DNA from 2 places in the Streptacidiphilus sp. MAP12-20 genome. Region 2 is predicted to be linked to the other one. Evidence: predicted binding sites of a transcription regulator. Region 2 holds the regulator's gene; the other holds the start of a gene.
What was found. The regulator HrcA, encoded in region 2, represses chaperone genes, less so after heat shock. The targets are predictions, from matches to a motif close to TTNGCACTCNGNNNNNCNGAGTGCNAA.
Positions count from the first base shown of each region.

Region 1 (11,993 bases), on a different contig from region 2:
CCCGCATCGGGGCCAGGGTGCCGCGCCGCTACCTGGGCGGCGACGACTGATGGCCGGCGAGAGCGGCGGCGGATCCGGCGGGGACGTCGTCCGTCAGGTGAGGGACGCGGCGGGCGCCGTCGTCGGCGACGTCGCGGCGGGCCGCTGGCGTCGCGCGGGCATCGTCGGAGTCTCCCTCGGCGTCGTCGCCGCAGGCGCGGTCGCCGGCGTCGCGCTGGAACGCCTCACCGTCGGCCGTGACATGCGTCGCCGCGCCGAGGCCGAACTCGACGCCGCCGCTTCCTTCGGCTCCCTGCGCGGCACCCCCCTCCACGTCCCCGCCCCCGACGGCACCGACCTCTACGTCGAACTGGACGGCTCCGGCTGGGCCGGCGCGGAGGCAGCGGTGGCGGGCGAGGCCGCAGACGCGGCCGCCGCCGCGGCGGAATCTCCCGCGGAGCAGGCACCCTCCCGCTCCTTCCGCCGCAGCTGGCTGGGCCGCAAGCGCGGCGCCTCCGCCGAGCCGCAGCCGGGGCCGCTCGGCGGGGTGCTGTCGGGGGTGGGGAGCTGGCTCGGGATGCCGCCGACGCCGCCGCTGACCGTCGTGTTCGCGCACGGGTACTGCCTGAACCAGGACAGCTGGCACTTCCAGCGCGAGGCCTTCCGCGACGGCCTGCGGCTCGTCTTCTGGGACCAGCGCAGCCACGGCCGGTCCGAGCGGAGCCGCAGCTTCCTCGCCGGTGAGCCCGCCTCCATCGACCAACTCGGCGGGGACCTGGGCGCGGTCATCGACGCCGTCGCGCCCACCGGCCCGCTTGTGCTGGTCGGCCACTCCATGGGCGGCATGACCATCATGGCCCTCGCCGACCAGCGGCCCGAGCTGTTCGCCGAACGGGTCGCCGGGGTCGCCTTCCTCGGCACCACGTCCGGGAGCTGGCGCGGCGTCACCCTCGGGCTGCCCGGCGTCGGCGCGAAGATGTTCCACCGGGTCGGTCCCGGCGTCATCAAGGCGCTCGGCCGTCAGGCCGGACTCGTCGAGCGCGGCCGGCGCCTCAGCAGCGAGCTGACCTCGGCCATCTACCATCGGTTCTCCTTCGGCTCCGAAGACATCGACCCCGCCCTCGCCCGCTTCGCGCAGCAGCTGCTGGAATCGACGCCGGTCGACGTCGTCGCCGAGTTCTTCCCGGTCTTCGCCGCCCACGAGAAGACCGCAGCGCTCGCGGTCCTCCGCGACATCCCGACCCTGGTGATGGCAGGCCAGCAGGACCTGCTCACGCCGCCCTCGCACAGTGAGGCCATCGCCGCCCAACTCCCGGACGCCGAGCTGGAGATAGTGCCCGACACCGGCCATCTGCTGATGCTCGAACGCCCGGGGCTGGTCGACGCCCGCCTCGCCGACCTGCTCGAACGCGCGGCCGCGCACTGCGGTGCGCCGCTGCCCCAGCACGTGCACGACCTCGCGCAGCGTGCCTGACCGCAGACCGTAGACCGTAGAGACCGATCGCAGCCCGATCGCAGCACGGAAGGACCCGCACCACCATGGGCAACGTCGCCACCCTCACCGTTCCGGACCCGGCCGCGATGCAGGAGCTGGGCCGGACCCTGGCCACGGTGCTGCGCCCCGGAGACCTCGTGCTGCTCTCCGGCGAGCTCGGCGCGGGCAAGACGACGCTGACCCGTGGTCTGGGCGAGGGCCTGGGGGTGCGCGGCGCGGTGACCTCGCCCACCTTCGTCATCGCCAGGGTGCACCCCTCCCTGGTCGGCGGCCCGGCCCTGGTGCATGTGGACGCATACCGCCTCGGCGGGGGGCTCGACCAGATGGAGGATCTCGACCTGGATGTCAGCCTCCCGGATTCGGTGGTGGTCGTGGAGTGGGGCGAGGGCAAGGTCGAGGACCTCTCCGAGTCCCGACTGGAGGTCAGGATCGAGCGGGCCATGGGCGGGGACGCCGAGCTCTCGCTGGAACAGGACCTGAACCCGGACATCCCGGACGAGCGCTCCGTCACCCTCAACGGTCTCGGCCCGCGCTGGGCCGGGGTCGAGCTGTCCGCGCTGGCGGTCGCCCGCGCCTGACCTCGGTTGACCCTGGTGGCGGGCAGCTGTTGTTATTCCGACGCGGTGTCGGGAAGATGGGATCAGCCAGCGCCGACCCCCGGGAGACCGCATGCCCGGCACCACCCCGCCCGTCCGCGAAGAGCTGCGCGCCGCCGCGCGAGACGCCGCCCGTGACGCCGCTCAGCGGACCGCTGATGTCCGCGTGCCCGAGGTGAGCGCGGCCCGGGTTCTCGCCTGCACCGCGTCCGTCGCGGCGGTCTGCCTGCCGCCCGAAGCCGGCGGGCCGGCCGGCGGCACGGCTGCGGACGAGTAGTCGAAGGCCATCTACGCGCGGTGCGGGGATATTCGCCTGACGCGATATCAGGCTGTCCAAATGTTTCCGGTTGTTAAAACTTTGTGCTGTCACCACTCAGGTCAGTAACACACCGGGCTCGCACTCTTGACCGAAGCTTCATTCCCCGGTTCCCTTTTCCTTGCCCCCACATCACAGGGGAAACGCTAGGCCCACAGTCAACGGCCCGGGGAGGGCGTTTGATGCACAGCAGGGGAACGAATCGGCGTATCGGCATCGCATTGGCAGCAACCCTGCCGATGCTGGCCGCCGCCGTCGCGGCGGGGGCGCCCGCAAGTGCCACGTCCGCGCGGCACGCCATCGCCGGCGGAAAGCCGGCGTGGGCCGCAGCCGCTGCGGACAAGGGGCAGGCCGCCCCGAGCAGCGCGGTCAACGCTCGCGTCTATCTCGCGGGCGACCAGGCCGGTCTCGACGCCTTCGCACAGCAGGTGTCGAACCCGCAGAACGCGCAGTACGGCCACTACCTGACGGCACAGCAGGCGGAAGCCAAGTTCGGCGCCACGGCCGGCCAGATCGAGCGGGTCAAGGTGTGGCTCGCCAAGGCCGGCCTTCGGATCACCGGCGCCAACCAGCACTACATCTCGGTCAGCGGCGACGTCGCCGCCGCGCAGCGTGCCTTCGGCACCCAGCTGCGCTCCTACGCGGTCGCCGGTCAGGTCTACCGCGCCCCGGCGGGTGCGCTCAGCGTGCCGGCCGACGTCGCGGACGCCGTGCTCACGGTGACCGGGCTGAGCACCAAGCCCACCAAGATGACGCACGGCGACACGCTGCCCGGACCGGGCGCGGCCTTCGTCAACGCCGGGCCGTTCTCGTCGTACTACGGCTCGACCGAGGCCAAGACCCTGCCGAAGGCGTACGGCAAGACGGTGTCCTACACCGTCAAGGGCTACAACGGTCACCAGCTGCGCGCCGCCTACGGCGCGACCGCGACCGGCCTGACCGGCAAGGGCGTGACGGTCGCCATCGTCGACGCGTACGACTCGCCGACCATCGCCGGCGACGCCGCCACCTACGCCAAGCGCAACGGTGACGCGGCGTACAAGAAGGGCCAGCTCAAGCAGTACGACGCGGCGACCTGGATCGACACGGCCGACCCGTCGCAGACCAACCCCAACGGCTGTGGCGCGTCCGGCTGGTACGGCGAGCAGACGCTCGACGTCGAGGCGGTCCACGCGATCGCCCCGGCGGCGAACATCTCCTACGTCGGCGCGGCCTCCTGCCAGGACGCGGACCTCATCGACTCGCTCAACCGCGTCGTGGACAACCGCCTGGCGACCATCGTCACCAACTCCTGGGGCTCCCCGGAGAACGGCAGCGACCCGGCGAACGACGCGGTCTACAACCTGGTGTTCGAGCGCGGCGCGGTCGAGGGCATCGGCTTCTACTTCTCCAGCGGTGACAACGGCGACGAGCTCGCCAACACCGGCACGAAGCAGAGCGACATGCCCGCCTCCCTGGCCTGGGCGACGGGCGTCGGCGGCACCTCGCTGGCGGTCGGCAAGAACAACAACTACATGTTCGAGACGGGCTGGGGCACCGGCAAGTCCGCGCTCTCCAAGGACCGCAAGAGCTGGGTCGGTTTCCCGGGCGCCTTCCACGGTGGCGCGGGCGGCGGCACCAGCGCGCGGACCGCGCAGCCGTGGTACCAGAAGGGCATCGTTCCTTCGGCCCTGGCCAACGCGAACGGCGGCGGCGCGAAGCGCGTCGTGCCGGACGTCGCGGCGGTCGCCGACCCGAACACCGGTTTCCTGGTGGGTCAGACCCAGACCTTCCCGAACGGCACGGTGAAGTACAGCGAGTACCGCATCGGCGGCACCAGCCTGGCCTCCCCGGTCTTCGCGGGCATCCAGGCGCTGGTGCAGCAGGAGCAGGGCTTCGCGCTCGGCTTCGCCAACCCGGCGATCTACGCCCGGCAGCACACGCTCCACGACGTGACCGACCACCCCTACGGCCCGAAGGTGGGCCTGGCGGTGGCGCGTGTCGACTTCGCGAACGGCGTCGACGCGACGAACGGCCTGGTCACCTCGCTCCGCACGCTCGGCCAGGACTCGTCGCTCGCGGCGACGAAGGGCTACGACAACGTCACTGGGCTCGGCAGCCCGTCGGAGGACTACATCGAGTCCTTCGCCTGGCGGCAGATCCACTGATCTGACCGATCATGAGATGCGCCCCCGCACCGATGGTGCGGGGGCGCATCTCATTTCACGTGAGCCACGTGACTCACGCCACTCACGCCACTCACGCCACGACGACGACCTTGGTGTTGTACGGCGCGAAGTCGAAGAGCGCCTGGCCGTCGGCGACGGTCTCGCGGATGCCGCCGGTGTGCTTGCTCGGGTCGGGAACGGGCGTGCTGCCGTCGACGGCCGAGCTGAACCCGATGATGGAGCCGTTCCGGGTGGTGAACAGCACCGCGTTCTTGATCTGCTTGCCGTCGGAGCCCTGGTAGGGGCCGGACCGGGTGCGGAAGACGGCGTAGCTCCCGGCAGCCGGATCGACGGTGCCCGGCTGGACGGTGAAGGTCCGGACCTGTCCCGGCTGCGAGGGGTCGACGAGCCAGACGCGCTTCTGCCCGACGGAGTACACGACCCGCTTGCCGGTGCCGGAGTCCTTCGGGACGGTGACCGGCTTGGCCGGCGTCACCGCGCCCGGCGTGCTCGACGCGCTCACGGCGGGCGTCTTGCCGCCGGTCCCGCTCGCGACGGTGGTGGAGGCGGAGCTCTTCGCCTGCACGGCCAGCATCGCCACCAGGGCGAGCGCGCCGGCGGTCAGCGCGGTGACGACCGTGCCCGACCCGAGTTTCGCCACGGTCTCCTCCACTTGGTTCCACTAGATTCCGGTTGATGCCGCTTGGCTCCGCTTGCTTCCGCTTGGTCCATATCCGAATCGCGGCAGCCGGACCAAGCCTCTCATCCTGCCAGCCGCGACCCGCCACAGGCAGCGCCTCGGGGCGCGGCGTCGGGGGTGGGGGCGGGCGTGGGGGCGGGCGACTAACCTGGGGGCGTGCTTCTGCTTGCCTTCGACACCGCCACCCCCGCCGTCACCGCCGCCGTCCTCGACACGGAGACCGGCACGGTGCTCGCCTCCGCCGATCAGGTCGACGCGCGGCGCCACGGTGAGCTGCTGCTCCCCACCCTCGACGCGGTGCTGCGGGAGGCGGGCACGCCGAAGGAGAAGCTCGGCGCGATCGTCGTCGGCGTCGGCCCGGGCCCCTACACCGGGCTGCGCGTCGGTCTGGCCACGGCCGCGGCGCTCGGCCACGCGCTCGGCATCCCCGTGCACGGCGTCTGCACGCTCGACGGCGTCGCCCGCGCGGCCCGCGACGCGGGCGTGACCGGTCCCTTCGTCGCGGCGACGGACGCGCGCCGCAAGGAGGTCTACTGGGCCAGGTACGACGCGGACGGCGTCCGCGTCGAGGGCCCTGCGGTGGACCGCCCCGCCGAGATCGCCGACCGCGTCTCCGGCCTCGCCTCGGTCGGCGCGGGCGCGCTGCTCTACCCGGAGACCTTCCCCGACGCACTCCCCGAGGCCCCGGCCCACCAGTCCGCCGCCGCGCTCGCCGCCTACGCGGCCGACGCGCTCGCCTCCGGCGCCCCCCTCCTCCCCCCGACCCCGCTCTATCTCCGCCGCCCTGACGCGGAGGTCCCGAAGAACTACAAGACGGTCCTCCCGGCATGACGGCCTCCGACCCGACCTCGGCGGGCGGCGCAGCCGCGGTGCGGGAGATGCGGTGGTGGGACATCGAGGCCGTGCTGGAGTTGGAGCGGGAACTGTTTCCCGAAGATGCGTGGTCGGCCGGGATGTTCTGGTCCGAGCTCGCCGACGCGCGGCACGCGCGGGCCACGCGGTGGTACACCGTCGCCGAGGACGCCGAGGGGCGGATCGTCGGTTACGCCGGGCTGATGGCCATCGCCGGAGAAGGCGACGTGCAGACGATCGCCGTCGCCAGGGACCAGTGGGGAACCGGGCTCGGCGCACGGCTCCTCCAGCGCCTGATCGACCAGGCCGCCGCCGCCTCCTGCGGCGAGCTGCTGCTGGAGGTTCGCGTCGACAACGAGCGGGCCCAGCGCCTCTACGCCCGCTTCGGCTTCGAGCCGGTCGGCATTCGCCGCAACTACTACCAACCGTCCGGTGTCGACGCCCTGGTGATGCTCCGCCAGATGAAGGATGAAGGAAAGACTGACGATGGCCGCTGACGAACCGCTGGTCCTCGGGATCGAGACCTCCTGCGACGAGACCGGCGTCGGGATCGTCCGGGGCACCACGCTGCTCGCCGACGCCGTCGCCTCCAGCGTCGAGGAACACGGCCGCTTCGGCGGCGTCGTGCCCGAGATCGCCAGCCGCGCGCACCTGGAGGCCATGGTCCCCACCGTCCAGCGCGCGCTGGACGAGGCCGGGGTCAAGGCGAGCGACCTCGACGGCATCGCCGTCACCGCAGGGCCCGGTCTCGCCGGCGCGCTGCTGGTCGGCGTGAGCGCGGCGAAGGCTTACGCCTACGCGCTGGACAAGCCGCTCTACGGGGTGAACCACCTCGCCTCGCACATCTGCGTCGACCAGTTGGAGCACGGTCGGCTGCCCTCGCCGACGATGGCGCTGCTGGTCTCCGGCGGGCACTCCTCGCTGCTGTTCACCGAGGACATCACCAGCCAGGTCCGCTCGCTCGGCGCGACGATCGACGACGCGGCGGGGGAGGCCTTCGACAAGGTCGCCCGGCTGCTGAACCTCGGCTTCCCCGGCGGCCCGGTCATCGACCGCTACGCGCGTGAGGGCGATCCGAAGGCCATCGCCTTCCCGCGCGGGCTCTCCGGCGCGAAGGACCCGGCGTACGACTTCTCCTTCTCCGGCCTCAAGACCGCTGTCTCCCGCTGGGTCGAGGCCAAGCGCCGCGCCGGCGAGGAGGTCCCGATCCGGGACGTCGCCGCGTCGTTCCAGGAGGCGGTGACGGACGTGCTGACGAAGAAGGCGATCCGCGCCTGCAAGGACGAGGGCGTCGACCACCTGATGATCGGCGGCGGCGTGGCCGCCAACACCCGCCTGCGCGCGATGGCTCAGGAGCGCTGCGACCGGGCCGGCATCACACTGCGTGTGCCGCGCGCCAAGCTCTGCACCGACAATGGGGCGATGGTCGCCGCGCTCGGCGCGGAGATGGTCTGGCGCGACCGCGCGCCCTCGGCGTTCGATCTCTCCGCGGATTCCTCCCTGCCGGTAACCGAGACGCACGTTCCTGCGTCTCATGATGAGTTGCACCGTTTGTCTGAGTAAGTCTGAGTACGTCTGAGTAAGGGTCAGTGAGTACGTCATGAAGAGGTGGCTCGGCGCGGCGATCGCGCTCGGGATGGCGGCGACCGTCGGCGCTTGTGGCAGCAGCAGCGGCGGCAGCGGTACGAACGGCTCGCCCAAGTCGACCAGTGGGGACGCGAGCTCAGCGACGCCCCAGACGAGCACGGAGACCGGCGGCGTCGACGCCGCCGCCTGGGCGAAGTGGGGGTTGCAGCCACTGCTGCCCGCGCCCGCCGCGCCCGCGGACAAGCCGATCAAGCTGACGAAGACCGGCACGGTCCCGGTCTTCTCGAACGTGCCGACCACCGACAAGGTCGTCTTCATCACCCTCGACGACGGGGCCGAGAAGGATCCGCGTTTCGTCCAGTTGATGCAGGATCTGAAGATCCCGGTCACGATGTTCCTGACCAGGGACATCATCAAGAGCAACTACGGCTACTTCAAACCCCTTCAGGCGCTGGGCAACAGCATCCAGAACCACACCGTCAGCCACCCGCCGATGAACACCATCTCCCTCGCCGCGCAGAAGCAGCAGGTGTGCGAGGACCAGAAGACGCTGACGACCGAGTACGGCACCGCGCCGTTCCTCTTCCGCCCGCCCTTCGGCGCCGGAGCGCACACCAGCAGCCTCAACCAGGCGGTTCAGGCCTGCGGCCCGCGCGCGGTCGTGCTCTGGAAGGAGACGATGCAGATCACCGGCCTGCAGTACCAGACGGCGGACAAGAAGTTCCGGCCCGGCGACATCATCCTCGCGCACTTCCGTGGCCCCTCCGAGCTCAAGGGGGAGTCCATGGTGCAGATGTTCGTGAACATGGTGAAGCGGATCGAGGAGCAGGGCTTCACCGTCGCCCGGCTCGACGACTACATTCAGCCGCCTACGGGCTGACGGCGGGCTGAGCCAGCAGCATGACGGGCGCTCCGGCGGCCCGGGTCAACACGACGACCGCCGAGTTCGCCCCTTCGGGCTTGACCTTCCGCCGGAGCTCCTCGGGTTCGATCGCGGACCCGCGCTTCTTCACGACGAGCGTGCCGATGCCGCGTTCGCGGACGAGGGCCTTCAGCTTCTTGAGGTTGAACGGGAGCGCGTCGGTGACCTCGTAGGCCGTCGCGTAGGGGGTGGGCGTGAGCTGGTCCGTCGTCAGATACGCGATGGTCGGGTCGATGAGCGTGGCCCCGCCCAGCTGCGCGGCGACCTCGGCGACCAGGTGCGCGCGGATCACCGCGCCGTCGGGCTCGTAGAGGTAGCGCCGCACGGGCCCGGCAGGCGGGTCGGGCAGCCGGCCGCCGGTCAGGCTGGCCCCGGCGGGGAGCAGGGTCGCGCGGTGCGGCTGCGCGGCCTTCGTGCCGAACCAGAGGGCGGCTTCCTTCACGTCCCCGCTCTCGGAGACCCACTCGGCCTCGGCGTCCTCGGGGACGGCGTCGTGCGGGATGCCCGGCGCCACCTTGAGCGCGGCGAAGGGCGCGCTGCGCGCTGCCTCGACGGCCCAGCTGAGCGGCGGTGAGTACGCCTCCGGATCGAAGATCCGGCCCCGACCGCCCCGGCGGGCGGGGTCGACGAAGACGGCGTCGTAGCCGGCGGTGTCGATCTCGGCGACGTCGGCGCAGCGCGTCTCGATCAGGCCGGCGAGCCCGAGCGCCTCGGCGTTCGCCTCGGCGGCGGCGCAGGCGACCGGATCCCGGTCGACGGCCAGCACCCGGATCCCCGCCCGCGCGAGCGCGACGGCGTCCCCGCCGATCCCGGAGCAGAGGTCGGCGACGGAGGTCACCCCGAGCGCGGCGAACCGCTGTGCGCGCCACTCGGCGACACTCGATCGGGTGGACTGCTCGACGCCGTTCGGCGTGAAGTACATGCGCTGCGCGTCGGGGCCGAACTTGACTGCCGCTCGAGTCCTCAGCCGGGCCTGCGCGAGCGCTGCCGACACCAGCCCGGCGTCGTAGGAGCGGCGCAGCCGCGTGGCGAGCGCGAGCTCGTCACTGGGCGCGTAGTCGCGCAGCTCGGCCAGGAGGGCCTGGCCTTCCGGGGTCATCAGCTGGGCAAACGAGTCGATCTCCACACCGACATTGTGTTGCACCGCCCAGGGGCGCGGGGCTCTGCTCAATGAACTGCGTGCGCGACAACCACCCTGTGCGGATGGCCCTGCTCGTTCGGTGCTCGATGTCCCAGGGTGGCTTGTCGCGCAGTTCCTCGCGCCCCTGGGCGGTGCAACTGACCCGCTTGCACGCCTCCAGATAAGCGACGCGTTGGCACTCTGGTTGACTGAGTGCTAAGCGCCGCCTACTGTCGTCGTTGGCACTCTCCACCAGAGAGCGCTAAGCGTGAAACGGCACGTCCGGCACCGCGACGACGGGCTTGCCATGTCTCACGCCCCAAGACATGTGTACCCCGGATCTCCGAAGGGGGAGGTCGGATCGTGACGACCACCAGCTCCAAGGTTGCCATCAAGCCGCTTGAGGACCGCATTGTGGTCCAGCCGCTCGACGCCGAGCAGACCACGGCCTCTGGCCTGGTCATCCCGGACACCGCGAAGGAGAAGCCCCAGGAGGGCGTCGTCCTCGCCGTGGGCCCGGGTCGCTTCGAGGACGGCCAGCGTCTTCCGCTGGACGTCTCCGTCGGCGACGTCGTCCTCTACAGCAAGTACGGCGGCACCGAGGTCAAGTACAACGGCCAGGAGTACCTGGTCCTCTCGGCCCGCGACGTGCTCGCGATCATCGAGAAGTAAGACTGCTCCACCTGACCTGACCGTCAAGACGGCTAAGTCGTGACCCGCCCCGGGACCCGTACACGGGGCCCGGGGCGCGGTTGTTTGAGAGGGAACCTCATAGCATGGCCAAGATCCTGCAGTTCGACGAGGACGCCCGCCGCTCGCTGGAGCGCGGTGTCAACAAGCTGGCCGACACGGTCAAGGTGACGATCGGCCCCAAGGGCCGCAACGTCGTCATCGACAAGAAGTTCGGCGCTCCGACCATCACCAACGACGGCGTGACCATCGCCCGTGAGGTCGAGCTGGACGACCCGTACGAGAACCTTGGCGCGCAGCTCGTCAAGGAGGTCGCCACCAAGACCAACGACGTCGCCGGTGACGGCACCACCACCGCCACGGTGCTGGCCCAGGCGCTCGTCAACGAGGGTCTGCGCAACGTCACCGCCGGCGCCGGCCCGGCCGCCCTGAAGCGCGGCATCGACGCCGCCGTCAAGGCCGTCTCCGCGCACCTGCTCTCCGTCGCCCGCGAGATCGAGGGCAAGGAGGACATCGCCGCCGTCGCCGCGCTCTCCGCGCAGGACACCCAGGTCGGCGAGCTGATCGCCGAGGCCATGGACAAGGTGGGCAAGGACGGTGTCATCACCGTCGAGGAGTCCAACACCTTCGGTCTCGAGCTCGAGTTCACCGAGGGCATGCAGTTCGACAAGGGCTACCTGTCCCCGTACATGGTCACCGACCAGGAGCGGATGGAGGCCGTGCTCGAGGACCCGTACGTCCTCGTCCACCAGGGCAAGATCTCCTCGATCCAGGACCTGCTCCCGCTGCTGGAGAAGATCCTTCAGGGCGGTGCCTCCAAGCCGCTGCTGATCATCGCCGAGGACGTCGAGGGCGAGGCGCTCTCCACCCTCGTCGTCAACAAGATCCGTGGCACCTTCAACGCCGTGGCCGTCAAGGCCCCCGGCTTCGGTGACCGCCGCAAGGCCATGCTGGGCGACATCGCCACGCTGACCGGCGCCACCGTCATCGCCGAGGAGGTCGGCCTCAAGCTCGACCAGGCCGGCCTGGACGTGCTGGGCTCCGCCCGCCGCATCACCGTCTCCAAGGACGACACCACGATCGTCGACGGCGCCGGCTCCTCCGAGGAGGTCGCGGGTCGCGTCGCGCAGATCAAGGCCGAGATCGAGGGCACCGACTCCGACTGGGACCGCGAGAAGCTGCAGGAGCGCCTGGCCAAGCTGGCCGGCGGCGTCTGCGTCATCAAGGTCGGCGCGGCCACCGAGGTCGAGCTCAAGGAGAAGAAGCACCGTCTCGAGGACGCCATCTCGGCGACCCGCGCGGCGGTCGAGGAGGGCATCGTCGCCGGCGGCGGCGCCTCGCTCGTCCACGCGCAGAAGGTGCTCGACGGCGGCCTGGGCCTGACCGGTGACGAGGCTGTCGGTGTCGCGGTCGTCCGCCGCGCGCTGATCGAGCCGCTGCGCTGGATCGCCCAGAACGCGGGCCTCGAGGGCTACGTCATCACCACCAAGGTGGCCGAGCTGACCGACGCCCGCGAGGGCTTCAACGCCGCCACCGGCGAGTACGGCGACCTGCTCAAGGCCGGCGTCATCGACCCGGTCAAGGTCACC
Region 1 is NZ_JBGCCK010000004.1:213,492-225,484, reverse strand. It holds gene alr (alanine racemase) at 1-50, shown strand, start outside; gene ABIA32_RS07125 (alpha/beta fold hydrolase) at 50-1,453, shown strand; gene tsaE (tRNA (adenosine(37)-N6)-threonylcarbamoyltransferase complex ATPase subunit type 1 TsaE) at 1,519-2,052, shown strand; gene ABIA32_RS07115 (hypothetical protein) at 2,144-2,347, shown strand; gene ABIA32_RS07110 (protease pro-enzyme activation domain-containing protein) at 2,569-4,533, shown strand; gene ABIA32_RS07105 (hypothetical protein) at 4,625-5,194, opposite strand; gene tsaB (tRNA (adenosine(37)-N6)-threonylcarbamoyltransferase complex dimerization subunit type 1 TsaB) at 5,390-6,064, shown strand; gene rimI (ribosomal protein S18-alanine N-acetyltransferase) at 6,061-6,582, shown strand; gene tsaD (tRNA (adenosine(37)-N6)-threonylcarbamoyltransferase complex transferase subunit TsaD) at 6,572-7,648, shown strand; gene ABIA32_RS07085 (polysaccharide deacetylase family protein) at 7,686-8,552, shown strand; gene ABIA32_RS07080 (SAM-dependent methyltransferase) at 8,542-9,693, opposite strand; gene groES (co-chaperone GroES) at 10,078-10,386, shown strand; gene groL (chaperonin GroEL) at 10,491-11,993, shown strand, end outside.
Region 1: a site for HrcA is predicted at 9,908-9,934, ahead of groES (co-chaperone GroES). Genes of this name have one in related genera too.

Region 2 (11,993 bases):
CCTCGCCGGCCATCCCGCACGCTCCCTCAGTCCGTCACCACTTGGCCTGCATCGTACGCCAGCCGGGCAACACCCCCAGGGGCGCGAGGCTTTGCTTGATTCACTGCGTGCGCGACAAGCCACGGTGTGTGGTGTGCCGCCGAACGAGCAGGGCCATCCGCACAGGGTGGTTGCTCGCGCCCCTGGGTAGTGCACCTACCTGTCGTGCTCCGACCGGTCACCTCGGTGCAACTGCTGCAGGGCCCTCTCGAGTCGCGCCTGCCTGGCCTCCGGCGTCAGCGCCTGCAGCAACGGCAGGATCAGCTGGTAGCGCCCGGAGCGGTCGAGAGCCTCGAAGGCTTTCCGTGCCTCAGGGGCCGCGTCGAGCCGCGCCGCGAGGTCGGGTGGCACCGTCGCCGTCCGCTGCGATGCGTAGGCCGCCGCCCACCGGCCGTCCGCCTGGGCCCGGCGCACCTCGGCCAGCCCCGGCTCGCGCATCCGCCCGACGGCCGTCAGCCCCGCGACGCGGTCCACGTTGACCTGCGACCACAGGCTCCTTGGCCTGCGCGGCACGTATTTCTGCAGGTAGTAGCGCTCGTCGAGGGACCGGCGCTGCCCGGAGATCCAGCCGAAGCAGAGCCCTGCGTCGACCAGTTCGTCGTCGGTGACGCTGGGAATGCCGGAGTTCTTCTTGGCCACCTTGATCCACACACCCTCGCGGCGGGTGTGGTGCTCGGCCAGCCAGCTCTCGAACACCGCGCCACTCGCGAAAGTGACGACCTCCACACCGTCGACCTCATCCATGCGGGCCAGGCTAGCGCCGTGGCGGCCGGACTACCCCCAGCGGCCGCTGCGCCCCAGCAGCAGGGCACCGGCCGCGACGCCGGCGGTCGACGTGCGGAGCACCGACGGGCCGAGCAGGTAGGCGCCCGCGCCGGCGGTGGCGAAGGCGGCGAGCTCGTCCGCGGAGACGCCGCCCTCCGGGCCGACGACGAGGACGACGGAGCCGGTCGCCGGAAGGTCGGCGGCGGCGAGCGGCGCGGCGCCCTCCTCGTGCAGGACGGCAGGGAAAGTCGCCGAGGCGAGCAGGGTGGCGACCTGGCGGGTCGTCATCAGGTCGTGGACGAGCGGGAAGCGGAGCCGGCGCGACTGCTTGCCCGCCTCGCGGGCGGTCGCCCGCCACTTCGCCAGCGACTTGGCGCCGCGCTCGCCCTTCCACTGGGTGATGCAGCGCGAGGCGGACCAGGGGACGATCTCGTCCACGCCGACCTCGGTCATCAACTCGACCGCGAGTTCGCCGCGGTCGCCCTTGGGCAGCGCCTGGACAACGGTGATCCGCAGCGGCGGCTCCGGCTCGGCCAGCACCTCGGTCACGCTGACGTCCAGCGCGTCCTTGCCCTCCACCGCGGCGACCGTGCCCCGCACGCCCGCCCCCTGACCGTCGGTGAGCACCAGCTCCTCACCGACGGTCAGCCGCTTGACCGCGACCGCGTGCCGCCCCTCCGGGCCGTCCAGGCGGATCACCCGGCCCACGGGGGCGAGGCGGTCGGTGTCCAGCAGGAAGACGGGGGCGGTCACGTGCTGCTCTGTTCTGTGCGGAGGATCGGGCGTCGCCGCGTCAGCGGCCGTTGAAGGCGTCCTTGAGGCGCGAGAAGAGACCCTGCTGCCCCGGCGCGAACTGGCCGGACGGGCGCTCCTCCCCGCGCAGCTTGGCGAGCCTGCGCAGCAGATCCTCCTGCTCCGCGTCGAGCTTGCTCGGCGTCAGGACCTCGACATGCACTATCAGGTCGCCGCGCCCGCCGCCGCGCAGGTGCGTGATGCCCCGGCCGTGCAGCGGGATGGACTGGCCGGACTGGGTGCCGGGCCGGATGTCGATCTCGGCCACCCCGTCCAGGGTCTCCAACGGGACCTTCGTGCCCAGCGACGCCGCCGTCATCGGCAGCGTCACCGTGCAGTGAAGGTCGTCGCCGCGCCGCTGGAAGGTGTCGTGCGCGATCTCGGAGATCTCGACGTACAGGTCACCGGCCGGGCCGCCGCCGGGGCCGACCTCGCCCTCGCCGGCCAGCTGGATCCGGGTGCCGTTGTCCACGCCCGGCGGGATCTTGACCGTCAGCGTCCGCCGCGAGCGCACCCGGCCGTCGCCGGCGCACTCGGGACACGGGGTCGGCACGACCGTGCCGAAGCCCTGGCACTGCGGGCAGGGACGCGAGGTCATGACCTGGCCCAGGAAGGAGCGGGTCACCTGGGAGACCTCGCCGCGGCCGCGACACATGTCACAGGTCTGCGCCGAGGTGCCGGGGGCCGCGCCCTCGCCGTTGCAGGTGGTGCAGACGACGGCGGTGTCCACCTGGATGTCCTTGGTGGCGCCGAAGGCCGCTTCCTTCAGATCGATGTCGATCCGGATCATGGCGTCCTGGCCGCGCCGGGTCCGCGAACGCGGGCCGCGCTGGCCGCCGGCCGCGCCGAAGAACGCGTCCATGATGTCGCTGAAGCCGAAGCCCGCACCGGTGCCGAAGCCGCCCGCCCCGCCCGCGCCGCCGGTCGCGGAGAGCGGGTCGCCGCCGAGGTCGTAGACCTGGCGCTTGTTCGGGTCCGAGAGCACCTCGTAGGCGGCGTTGATCTCCTTGAACCGCTCCTGGGTCTTCGGGTCCGGGTTGACGTCAGGATGCAGCTCACGCGCCAACCGGCGGAAAGCCTTCTTGATCTCGTCCTGACTCGCGTCCCGTCGGACGCCGAGTACCGCGTAGTAGTCCGTGGCCACCAAAATGCTCCGCTAGTCTCCGTGTGAGGCTCGTGCCGTGTCGTGTCGTCGTCTTCGTTGTCCAGGACCAACATCGTCCAGGACCAGGTAGGACTAGGACGCGGCCAGGATCTGACCGACGTACCGTGCAACCGCTCGGACGGCCCCCATGGTTCCCGGGTAGTCCATCCTCGTCGGCCCGACCACCCCGAGTTTGGCGACGGTCTCATCGCCCGAACCGTAGCCCACCGAGACGACCGAGGTGGAATTCAGGCCCTCATAGGCGTTCTCGTGACCGATCCTGACCATCACCCCTGGATCTCCGGTCTCACCCAGCAGCCGAAGCAGAACCACCTGCTCTTCCAGCGCCTCAAGGACCGGCGCGATGGTGAGCGGGAAGTCGTGCGGGAACCGGGTCAGGTTGGCGGTGCCGCCGAGGACGACGCGCTCCTCGGTCTGCTCGACCAGGGCCTCGAAGAGGGTGGACAGCACGGTCGTGACCGCCGCCCGGTCCTGGTGGGCGAAGCTCTCCGGCAGGTCCTGCAGCAGCGTCGGGACCTCGGCGAAGCGGCGACCGGCCGCGCGCGCGTTGAGCCTGCTCCGCAGGTCGGCCAGCATCGCCTCGCCGACCTGGCTCGGGCAGTCGACCAGCCGCTGCTCGACCCGTCCGGTGTCGGTGATCAGCACCAGCATCACCCGGGTCGGCGTCAGCGCGACGAGCTCGACGTGCCGGACGGTGGAACGGGTGAGCGAGGGGTACTGGACCACCGCCACCTGTCTGGTCAGCTGCGCGAGCAGCCGGACCGTGCGGGCGACGACGTCGTCCAGGTCCAGGGCGTGGTCGAGAAAGTTGGTGATCGCCCGGCGCTCCGCCGTCGAGAGCGGCTTGACCTCGGTCAGTCGGTCGACGAAGAGGCGGTAGCCCTTGTCCGTGGGCACCCGGCCGGCACTGGTGTGCGGCTGGTGGATGTAGCCCTCCTCCTCGAGGATGGCCATGTCGTTACGGACGGTAGCCGAGGAGACACCGAGATTGTGGCGCTCGACCAGCGCCTTGGAGCCGACCGGCTCCTCGGTGCCGACGTAGTCCTGCACGATGGCGCGCAGCACCGCGAGCTTGCGGTCGTCGAGCCGACGCTCCTCACGCACGGGTACGCACCTCCAGTCGTCGGGTCCAGCAGCCGGTCGTCCAGTGCTGGGAGGGGCGCGGTCGGCGCCTTGATCCCGTCACTACACCTGCCCTGGCACTCTTGACTTACGAGTGCCAGCTTTCGTCGTGTGCCAGTGTAAAGCGCCAGGGTCCGCGACCGGAACGACTGGACCTCGTCAGACGTACCACATAGCGAGGGCGACACGGCAGAATGGCGTCCGCAGTTCACCGCCCAGGAGGGACACCATGTCCAGGACTCGTTTCGCACCGGACCGCGGGCTGACCACCCGCATGCTGATCACGATGTTCATGATCGGCCTGCTCTTCGTGGTCTTCGTCGGCGTGCTGCTGGTGGTGCTGCGCGGGGCGTGGCCGCTGGTCGCCATCATCGCGGGCGGGCTTTTCATCGCCCAGTTCTGGTTCAGCGACAAGATCGCCGCCTTCAGCATGGGCGCCCGCGAGGTCACACCCGAGGAATACCCGGAACTGCACGGCGCCATCGACCGCCTGTGCGCTCTCGCGGACATGCCGAAGCCGAAGGTCGCTGTCGCGCAGAGTGACATGCCCAACGCGTTCGCGACCGGCCGCAACGAGAAGAACGCCATCGTCTGTGTGACGACCGGGCTGCTGCGCCGCCTGGAGCCGGAGGAGCTGGAGGGCGTGCTCGCCCACGAGCTCTCCCACGTCGCGCACAAGGACGTCGCCGTGATGACCATCGCCGGCTTCCTCGGCGTCCTGGCCGGCATCCTCACTCGCGTCGGCCTCCAGTTCGGCCTGTTCGGCGGCTTCAACAGCCGCGACGACCGGGACGGCGACAACGGCAACGTCGCGCTGATCGCGGTCATCGCTGTCAGCGCTGTGGTCTACGGGATCAGCTTCCTGCTGACCCGCCTTCTCTCGCGCTACCGCGAGCTCTCGGCCGACCGCTCGGCCGCGCTGCTCACCGGCAAGCCTTCCGCCCTGGCCTCGGCGCTGACCAAGGTGACCGGCGACATCGGCGCGATCCCGACGCAGGACCTGCGCCAGTCGCAGCCGTTCAACGCCTTCTACTTCGCCCCGGCCCTGTCGGCGCGCGAGGTGGCGAGCAGCGCCTTCTCCACCCACCCCTCGCTCCAGCAGCGGCTGGAGCAGCTGGGCAAGATCTCCGCCGAGCTCGGCCGCAACTGAAGCGCTCCGCGCGGCCGCACGTGACAAGCGCTTCGCGCGCCTGAGAGGACACATACCGCGATGGGTTTCCTGGACGCCCTGCTCGGCCGGACCAAGCCGGTCAAGCCCGATCTGGACCAGCTCTTCGGCCTTCCCTCGGCCGCCATCACCCTGGAGGCGGCCGCGGGCTTCAAGCCCACCGGCGTCGGCTCGGTCTGCTTCGCCGCGGCCGAGGGCAACGCCTTCGCCCAGGTCCAGCAGGACGTCCAGGCCCTCCTGGACGCCGACACCGCGCGCGGCGGCCAGCCGGTCGAACTGACCCCGCGTGACGCCTACGGCTACACCTGGCTCACCTCCCGCCAGGACCCGGACGACATCGTCTCGCTGGTCAACGACGTCCACGCAGTCAACTCCGCACTGGAGTCCCAGGGCTTCGGCCCGCAGCTGCTCTGCTCGCTGGTCAACTTCTCCGACGTGCAGGGACGCCGCCTCGCCCTGGTCTACCTCTACAAGCGGGGCTCCTTCTACCCGTTCGCGCCGCTGGTGGGCGAGAAGCGGGACAACCCGCTGGAGTTGCAGATCAAGGCGATGCTCGGCAACGACCTGCGGCTCGAGCAGGACCTCACCCGCTGGTTCCCGGTCTGGGGCGCACCGGGGCTGTAGCGGTCGGCGCTCTGCGGCCCGAGTTCTGTAATGATCGGTCGGTGAGCCGATACGACGCCCGTGGCCTGACCGATCTGACGCCCCCGTGGAAGCGTCAGTCTCCCGTGCCGGAACTGCCGGCCGAGCGGGACCTGGTGGTCGAGGAGGCGTCAACCGGCTTCTGCGGGGCGGTCGTCCGCTGTGAGAAGACGGCCGAGGGCTTCACCGTCACGCTCGAGGACCGGCACGGCAAGCTGCGCGTCTTCCCGCTGGCCCCCCGCGGCTTCCTGGTCGACGGCGAGCCGGTGACGCTGGTGCGGCCGCAGCCGGGCGGGGCGCGGCCGGTGAGTCCGACCCGTACGGCGTCCGGCTCCGTCGCCGTGGTCGGCGCGAAGGCGCGCGTCGCGCTGCCGAGCCGGATCTACGTCGAGGGCCGCCACGACGCCGAACTGGTCGAGCGGGTCTGGGGTGACGACCTCCGGATCGAGGGCGTGGTCGTCGAGTACCTGGAGGGCATCGACGACCTCCCGGCGATCGTGACCGAGTTCGGCCCGGAGCCGGGACGGCGGCTGGGCGTCCTGGTGGACCATCTGGTGCCCGGTTCGAAGGAGTCCCGGATCGCGGCGCAGGTCACCGGCGCGCACGTGCTGGTGGTCGGGCACCCGTTCATCGACATCTGGGCGGCCGTCAAGCCCGCCGCCGTGGGCGTCACGGCCTGGCCGGACGTGCCGCGCGGCGAGGACTGGAAGACGGGCGTCTGCGCCCGGCTGGGGTGGCCGCTGGACACCCCAGCCGCGTGGCGCCGCATCCGCGGCTCGGTGCACTCCTACAAGGACCTCGACCCGGCCCTGCTCGGCCGGGTCGAGGAACTCATCGACTTCGTCACCGCGCCCTGATCAGGCCAGCAGTTCGACGCAGTCGTAGGCGAAACCGGGGCTCAGAAACCGCGCGCCGCTCATCCCGCTCACGACGTTGATCCGCAGCACGTTGACGCCCGCCGTGAAAGCGTTCGCCGGAACCGTCCAGCTGAACATGTGGTTGCTGCCGCGATAGGAACCGACCGTGAGCGACCGGGTGCTCGGCTCGGTGGCGGCAGGCAGAACCGGGGAGGTCCAGCGGTTGACCCGGATCTGCGGTCGGCCGTTGGCGTAGGCGGTGGTGATCCCGATCCTGAGTACGTGCGCCTGGGCCGCCTGGGCCGCGGTCAGCGTGAAGCGGACCTGCAGGCCGTCGTTGACGTCTCGCCACTGGTAGGCGGGGAAGGAGGCGACCGGCGTCGAACCCACGGTGAAGTCGCCCGTCCAGGCCGCCGCGCGGGCGTCCGACGGGTGCATGTGCGTCATCAGCGCGGCGTTCTTGAACCCGAGCGGCGTGCCGTCCCAGTCGCCGATCCGCCACAGCGCCCTCGTGCTGCTCGGGTCGCCGCTCGGGCCGCCGCTGAGGGCGATCGTGTGCAGGCCGGTGGTCTGCCCGGCGCGGACGGTCACCGAGCCGCTGTGGACGGCCAGTTCGCCCTTGTAGACGGTGACGGCGTAGCTGCCCGGCAGCATCCGCACGCAGGAGAAGGCGCCGGTCGCCGGATCGGCCGTGGCCCAGTACTGCGCCTGCGTGTTGGCGAAGCCGACGGTGTAGGCATGGCCGGGGGCGCGTCCGCTGATGCCGACCCCGGCGACCCGGCCCCGGCCCTTGTCGCCGACCCAGCCGACCAGTCCCAGTCCGTCCACCCAGCCGGTGTCGATCCGGTCGTGGGCGAGGGTGGCGGCGGGCGCGCCGCCGTCGGTGAACGCGAGCACGTAGGGGCCCTGGAGCCCGAAGCGCATCGGCTCGGTCTGGTTCTCGCCGTAGTAGAGGATCTCGTAGAGTCCGGCGCCGTCCTCGTAGTGGTGGCGCATCAGCGAACGGTAGAACGGGCCGCCGGAGGCCTTCTCGTGGTTACTGCGCACCATCCACAGGCCCACCGCGCCGGTGCTCCAGCCGACGTGGTCGTAGTCGATCACGCGCTGGTTGGAGTAGTGCTTGGAGCGGGTGGTGCCGTCCGGCTTGCGGCGGACGTCCTGGGCCTCGATCAGGACGTCGGTGCGGGAATCCCAGCTGTCCGGATTGTCGCAGGGGAACAGCCCCGGACGGACGCGGACGATGTACCGGGTCGCGGTGATCGAGGCGTCGGCTTTGTTCGTCCACAGGTAGACGTTGTTCTCACCCGGCCGGGCCGCGTAGTAGTGGTGCATGGTGCCGTGGACGACGGTGACCAGAATGGCCCCCGGCGTCTTCCCGATCCGCACCGAGGAGGCGCCAAGGCCGGTCTCCACCTGGGAGTTGCGGCCGCCGTAGCCCTGGTACTCGGTGCCCCGGTAGACCAGGGAGACCAGATCGCCGTTGCTCTTGCTGACCTTGAAGACGAGCTGCGCTCCGGTGTCGACGACGAAGTTCGCGCCGTCGTCGGCCCAGCCGAAACGGCCGGTGACCGCGCCGGAGGCACCTTGGGAGGCGGCCTGAGCGGCGGAGAGCAGGGCCCCCGCGGTCGCGCCAGCCGAGCCCAGCCCGAGGCTGGTCGCGCCCGCGCGGACCAGGAAGGTCCGGCGTGGCAGCCGGTGTCCTTGCTGCGTGTTCATGGGAGGTACGGTCCTTTGCTCGCGGTTCACAGCGCGGGGAACGTCGGGAAGACACACGCGGGTACCGAGCCGCTGCCGCCGACCGAAGTGACGCTCACGCCCGTGCCGGAGGGCACCATGTTGTCGGCGTAGCGGGTGATCGCCGCGTAGGCGGCGGTGTCGGCCGTCGCGTCCATGGAGACGTTCAGCAGGGCGAGACCGAGCGGGTGACTCGGGTCCAGGCCCACGAAGGTGGACTTGGCCCCGCTCGCTGACGCCGTCGACCGGAAGCCGTCGACGGTGATCCGGGTGAAGAACGGGACTCCGGAGCCGGTTCCGCTCGCGTAGTGGGTGTCGAAGACCATCGGCGCGCGCACGGCGGTGACGCAGGTGTCGAGGTAGGTCACGTCGCTGACGGTGCCGCCGTTGGCGGGTGAGGACTTGATCCGGATACCGGTGCTGCTGCCGCTGGCGTTGCCGAGGCTGTCCACGCCGGTGAGCGTGTTGTTCCGGACCAGGATGTTGCTGACCCCGCCATTGGTCTCGCTGCCGATGGAGATGCCGTGGGTGCCGTAGAAGTGGCTGTTCTCGATGGTGATGTTGCGGCTGGCCGAACCGCCCTTGATGGCCACGCCGTCGTCGCCGGTCATGATGTAGCTGTCATTGACGGTGACGTCGGTGGCGCCGGCCGGGTCGATGCCGTCGGTGTTGCGGGCGTTGTCGGGCGTCCTGATCCGCACGCCCCAGGCGGTGAAGCCGGTGCCGCCCTGGTAGACCACGTGGAAGTTCGGCGAGTTGAGCACGTCCAGGTGGTAGAGGGTGAAGTTGTCGGAGTTGACGGCCTGGATCAGACGCGGGTTGTTCTGGTTCTTGCCCGCTTTCTGCGCGGCGGTGGCCAGGCCCCACCAGGTGGTGCTCTGGCCGAGGATCGCCTGGTCGCCACGCCCGTCGATCCGGCCCTGTGAGCCGTCGGCGGCGCGTACCGCCTCGATCCCGGCGTTGGCCCCCGCGACGCTGATCAGCGGCCTGCAGCCACCGTGGGCGGTGGACAGCGTGCCGCAGGTGGGCTGGCCGCTGACCTGGTAGTCCGCCGGGTTGCGGGAGGCGTAGAGGGTGACGCCCGAGTCGAGCAGCAGCACCTCTCCCCGGTGCACGGTCAACGGGCCGCTGAGGAAGGCGTTGTGAGCGGCGTCCGTGGCGGTGAGCCGGACGGCGACGGTCGCCGTGCCCGTCTGTGTGCAGGCGTCCAGGGCCCGCTGGATGCGGGCCGTGTCGGGCGGGCTGCTCTCGGCGGCGCCGCTCGCCGTGCGGGCGGGCATGGCCAGGCCGGCCGCGACGGAGGCACAGACGGTGCCCGGCACGGCGGGCTCACTGACCTTGCGGGCGTCACCGGTGGCGCTGCCGACGGCGGGAGTGGTGGGTGGCGGCGAGGTGGGCGGCGTGGTGGTGGGCGCGGCGATGGGGTTCCAGCCGTCGGTGCCGGCCAGGTACGTCTGGGCGGTGTACTTCGCCGCCTCGGACGTGCTCAGCTGGGGGCTGTTAGCGCTCACATCATTGGCGTTCGCGCCCGTGCCGCTGTTGCGGTAGGAGCCGAAGCGGGCGGACTGCCACGGGTACCCGCCCATGCTCGCCCACGGCGCGGCGCCCCTGATCGCCGCCGGGAGCACGGTGTTCCGGACCACCACCTGGGCGACGGCGCTCGGCGTCGGGTGCCAGGAGCGGCCCAGGTAGTACGTCCTGGCCTTCGCCGAACTGGTCACCGTGCTGTCGGTGATGAGGAAGCCGTACGCCTTGCTCGCCTCGGTGTTCGCCGCCGTCAGGGAGCCGTTCAGGCCGTCGGCGGCAGCGCCGTCGTCCAGGGCGTTGATCGTCGCGTGGTCGAAGACGGCGGTGGCGTTCCCGAAGAGGAAGTCGACGTCGCCGCTCACGTACACCGAGCGGAAGTACTGCCGGGTCTGCGCGGTCGGCGAGGGGGACCAGGCGAGCAGGGTGTCCTGGTGGCCGAGGAACCGGTCGTTCAGGTAGACCTGCCGGTCCCCCTCGGCGGCCAGGGCCACCGCCTGGCTGCCGTTGATGCCCGGGTTCGCGGCCTTGGAGAAGGAGTTGGCAACGGTCAAGTTCTTCACCGACATGCCTGCTGCGGCGAAGGTCGCGGTCGCGCTGCCCATGGTTCCGTAGCGGGAGCCGTCCGGCCTGCCGGCGCCTGCGGCGTTGCCGAAGGTGATCACGACGTCCGCGGCGCTGCCGGTCGCCCCGACCAGGTTAAGCCCGGTCTTGGTCGCCGGAACGGTCACCGTCTCATGGTAGGTGCCCTTGGCGATGAGGACGGTGTCGCCTGCGGAGGCGGCGTTCACCGCGGCCTGCACGGTCCGGTACTGCGCGCCGCCGCCGGCCGCGACGGCGAGCGTTCGGGTCGAGTGCCCGGTGGTGGCGGGGGTGCTGCTTGCGGATGCGAGCAGGGGTATCGCCGCGATGCCGCCGCCGGCCACCAGCAGGGCGGCGGCGAGGGCCGGGGCACGCCGGACGAGGCGGGAGCGGCGGTGCGTCGTGGGTTGAGGCGTCGGTGACACAGGGTCAGTCCTCTGTTTCCGGTGCTGCTGTTCGGACGGTTACCCCTCTCAGTGGTCCGGGGCGCGCGAAAGGTTGCCCGAGTGGCGTGAATTTCTCGCAGCAGGGCCGGTTGGCAGGGCTACTGCGCGGCGACCGGGTAGAAGTTGCCGTAGACGAGGACCTGGCTGCCGTGACCCGTCGCCGTGGCCCGGTAGTCGTCCTGACCGGCGTCGCGGCCCCCGGCTGCGTGGTTGTACTGGCCCGCGAAGGTGCAGGTCCCCGGCGCCAGGGTGACTCCGGGCTTGAGCGTCCACTCGTAGACCAGGTCGCCGCCCTGCCTGGTCACGGTGGCGACCAGGTCCTGCGCGGGCACGGAGGACCAGATCCCCGTGCTCCCCACCCCGGGCGTGAGCGCCACACGCAGCCGGACGTCGAGCACGGTGAGCGTGAAACTGCTCTTGAGGGTGACGTCGCTCTGCGCCCAGTTCGCCGTGCTGCCCGGGCCGATGGAGCCGTCCGACCAGAGAAAGCCCTGCTGGACACGGGTTCCGGCTGCCGACGACGCGGCCGAGGAGGCGGGTGGAGCAGGCGACGGAGAACCGGATCCGGACGGTCCGGACGTCGGCGCGGTGGAGGCCGACGACGCGGCGCTGCGTCCGCCCATCGGCCCGGCGCCCGGCCCGATCGGCGAGGCCGAGGGCCGCGGGATACTCGTCGCGGACCCCAGTTCGGACGAACCACCCGGCGCCGTGCGCGAGGCGGGCTCCGGGCTGACGTACCGTCCCACCGCCGCCCAGGTCCCCGCCACGCTCAACCCCAGCAGCAGCGCCGAGACCACGCCGAACCCCGCCAGCCGCGCCACCGGCCGTCGCGACCGCGTCACGGGCCGCGTGGACGCCCGACCGGCGGTGACGCGGGCCAGCATCGCCTCCCGGTCGGGCCTGTGCCGCGCGACCTCGTCGCGCAGGGCCTCGCGGAGCCGATCCTCACGGGGCTGACCTTCGCCGGGCTGACCTTCGCTGGGCTGATCCTCGCGGGGTCGTCCGGAGGACGTGTGGTGACGCTCCATCAGTTCTCCTCCCCCGCCTGCCGTGCCGACACCAGCCATGCCTCCGAGCGCCGTCCGCCCAGGAGTTGCGCGAGTTGCGCCGCTCCTCGCGAGGTCTGGCTCTTGACCGTCCCCACGCTGATCCCCAGC
Region 2 is NZ_JBGCCK010000005.1:71,523-83,515, forward strand. It holds gene ABIA32_RS08215 (histidine triad nucleotide-binding protein) at 1-13, opposite strand, end outside; gene ABIA32_RS08220 (YdeI family protein) at 196-783, opposite strand; gene ABIA32_RS08225 (16S rRNA (uracil(1498)-N(3))-methyltransferase) at 814-1,557, opposite strand; gene dnaJ (molecular chaperone DnaJ) at 1,598-2,740, opposite strand; gene hrcA (heat-inducible transcriptional repressor HrcA) at 2,834-3,865, opposite strand; gene htpX (zinc metalloprotease HtpX) at 4,113-5,033, shown strand; gene ABIA32_RS08245 (hypothetical protein) at 5,094-5,675, shown strand; gene ABIA32_RS08250 (DUF3097 domain-containing protein) at 5,717-6,550, shown strand; gene ABIA32_RS08255 (rhamnogalacturonan lyase B N-terminal domain-containing protein) at 6,551-8,266, opposite strand; gene ABIA32_RS08260 (pectinesterase family protein) at 8,293-10,815, opposite strand; gene ABIA32_RS08265 (hypothetical protein) at 10,935-11,864, opposite strand; gene ABIA32_RS08270 (SigE family RNA polymerase sigma factor) at 11,864-11,993, opposite strand, start outside.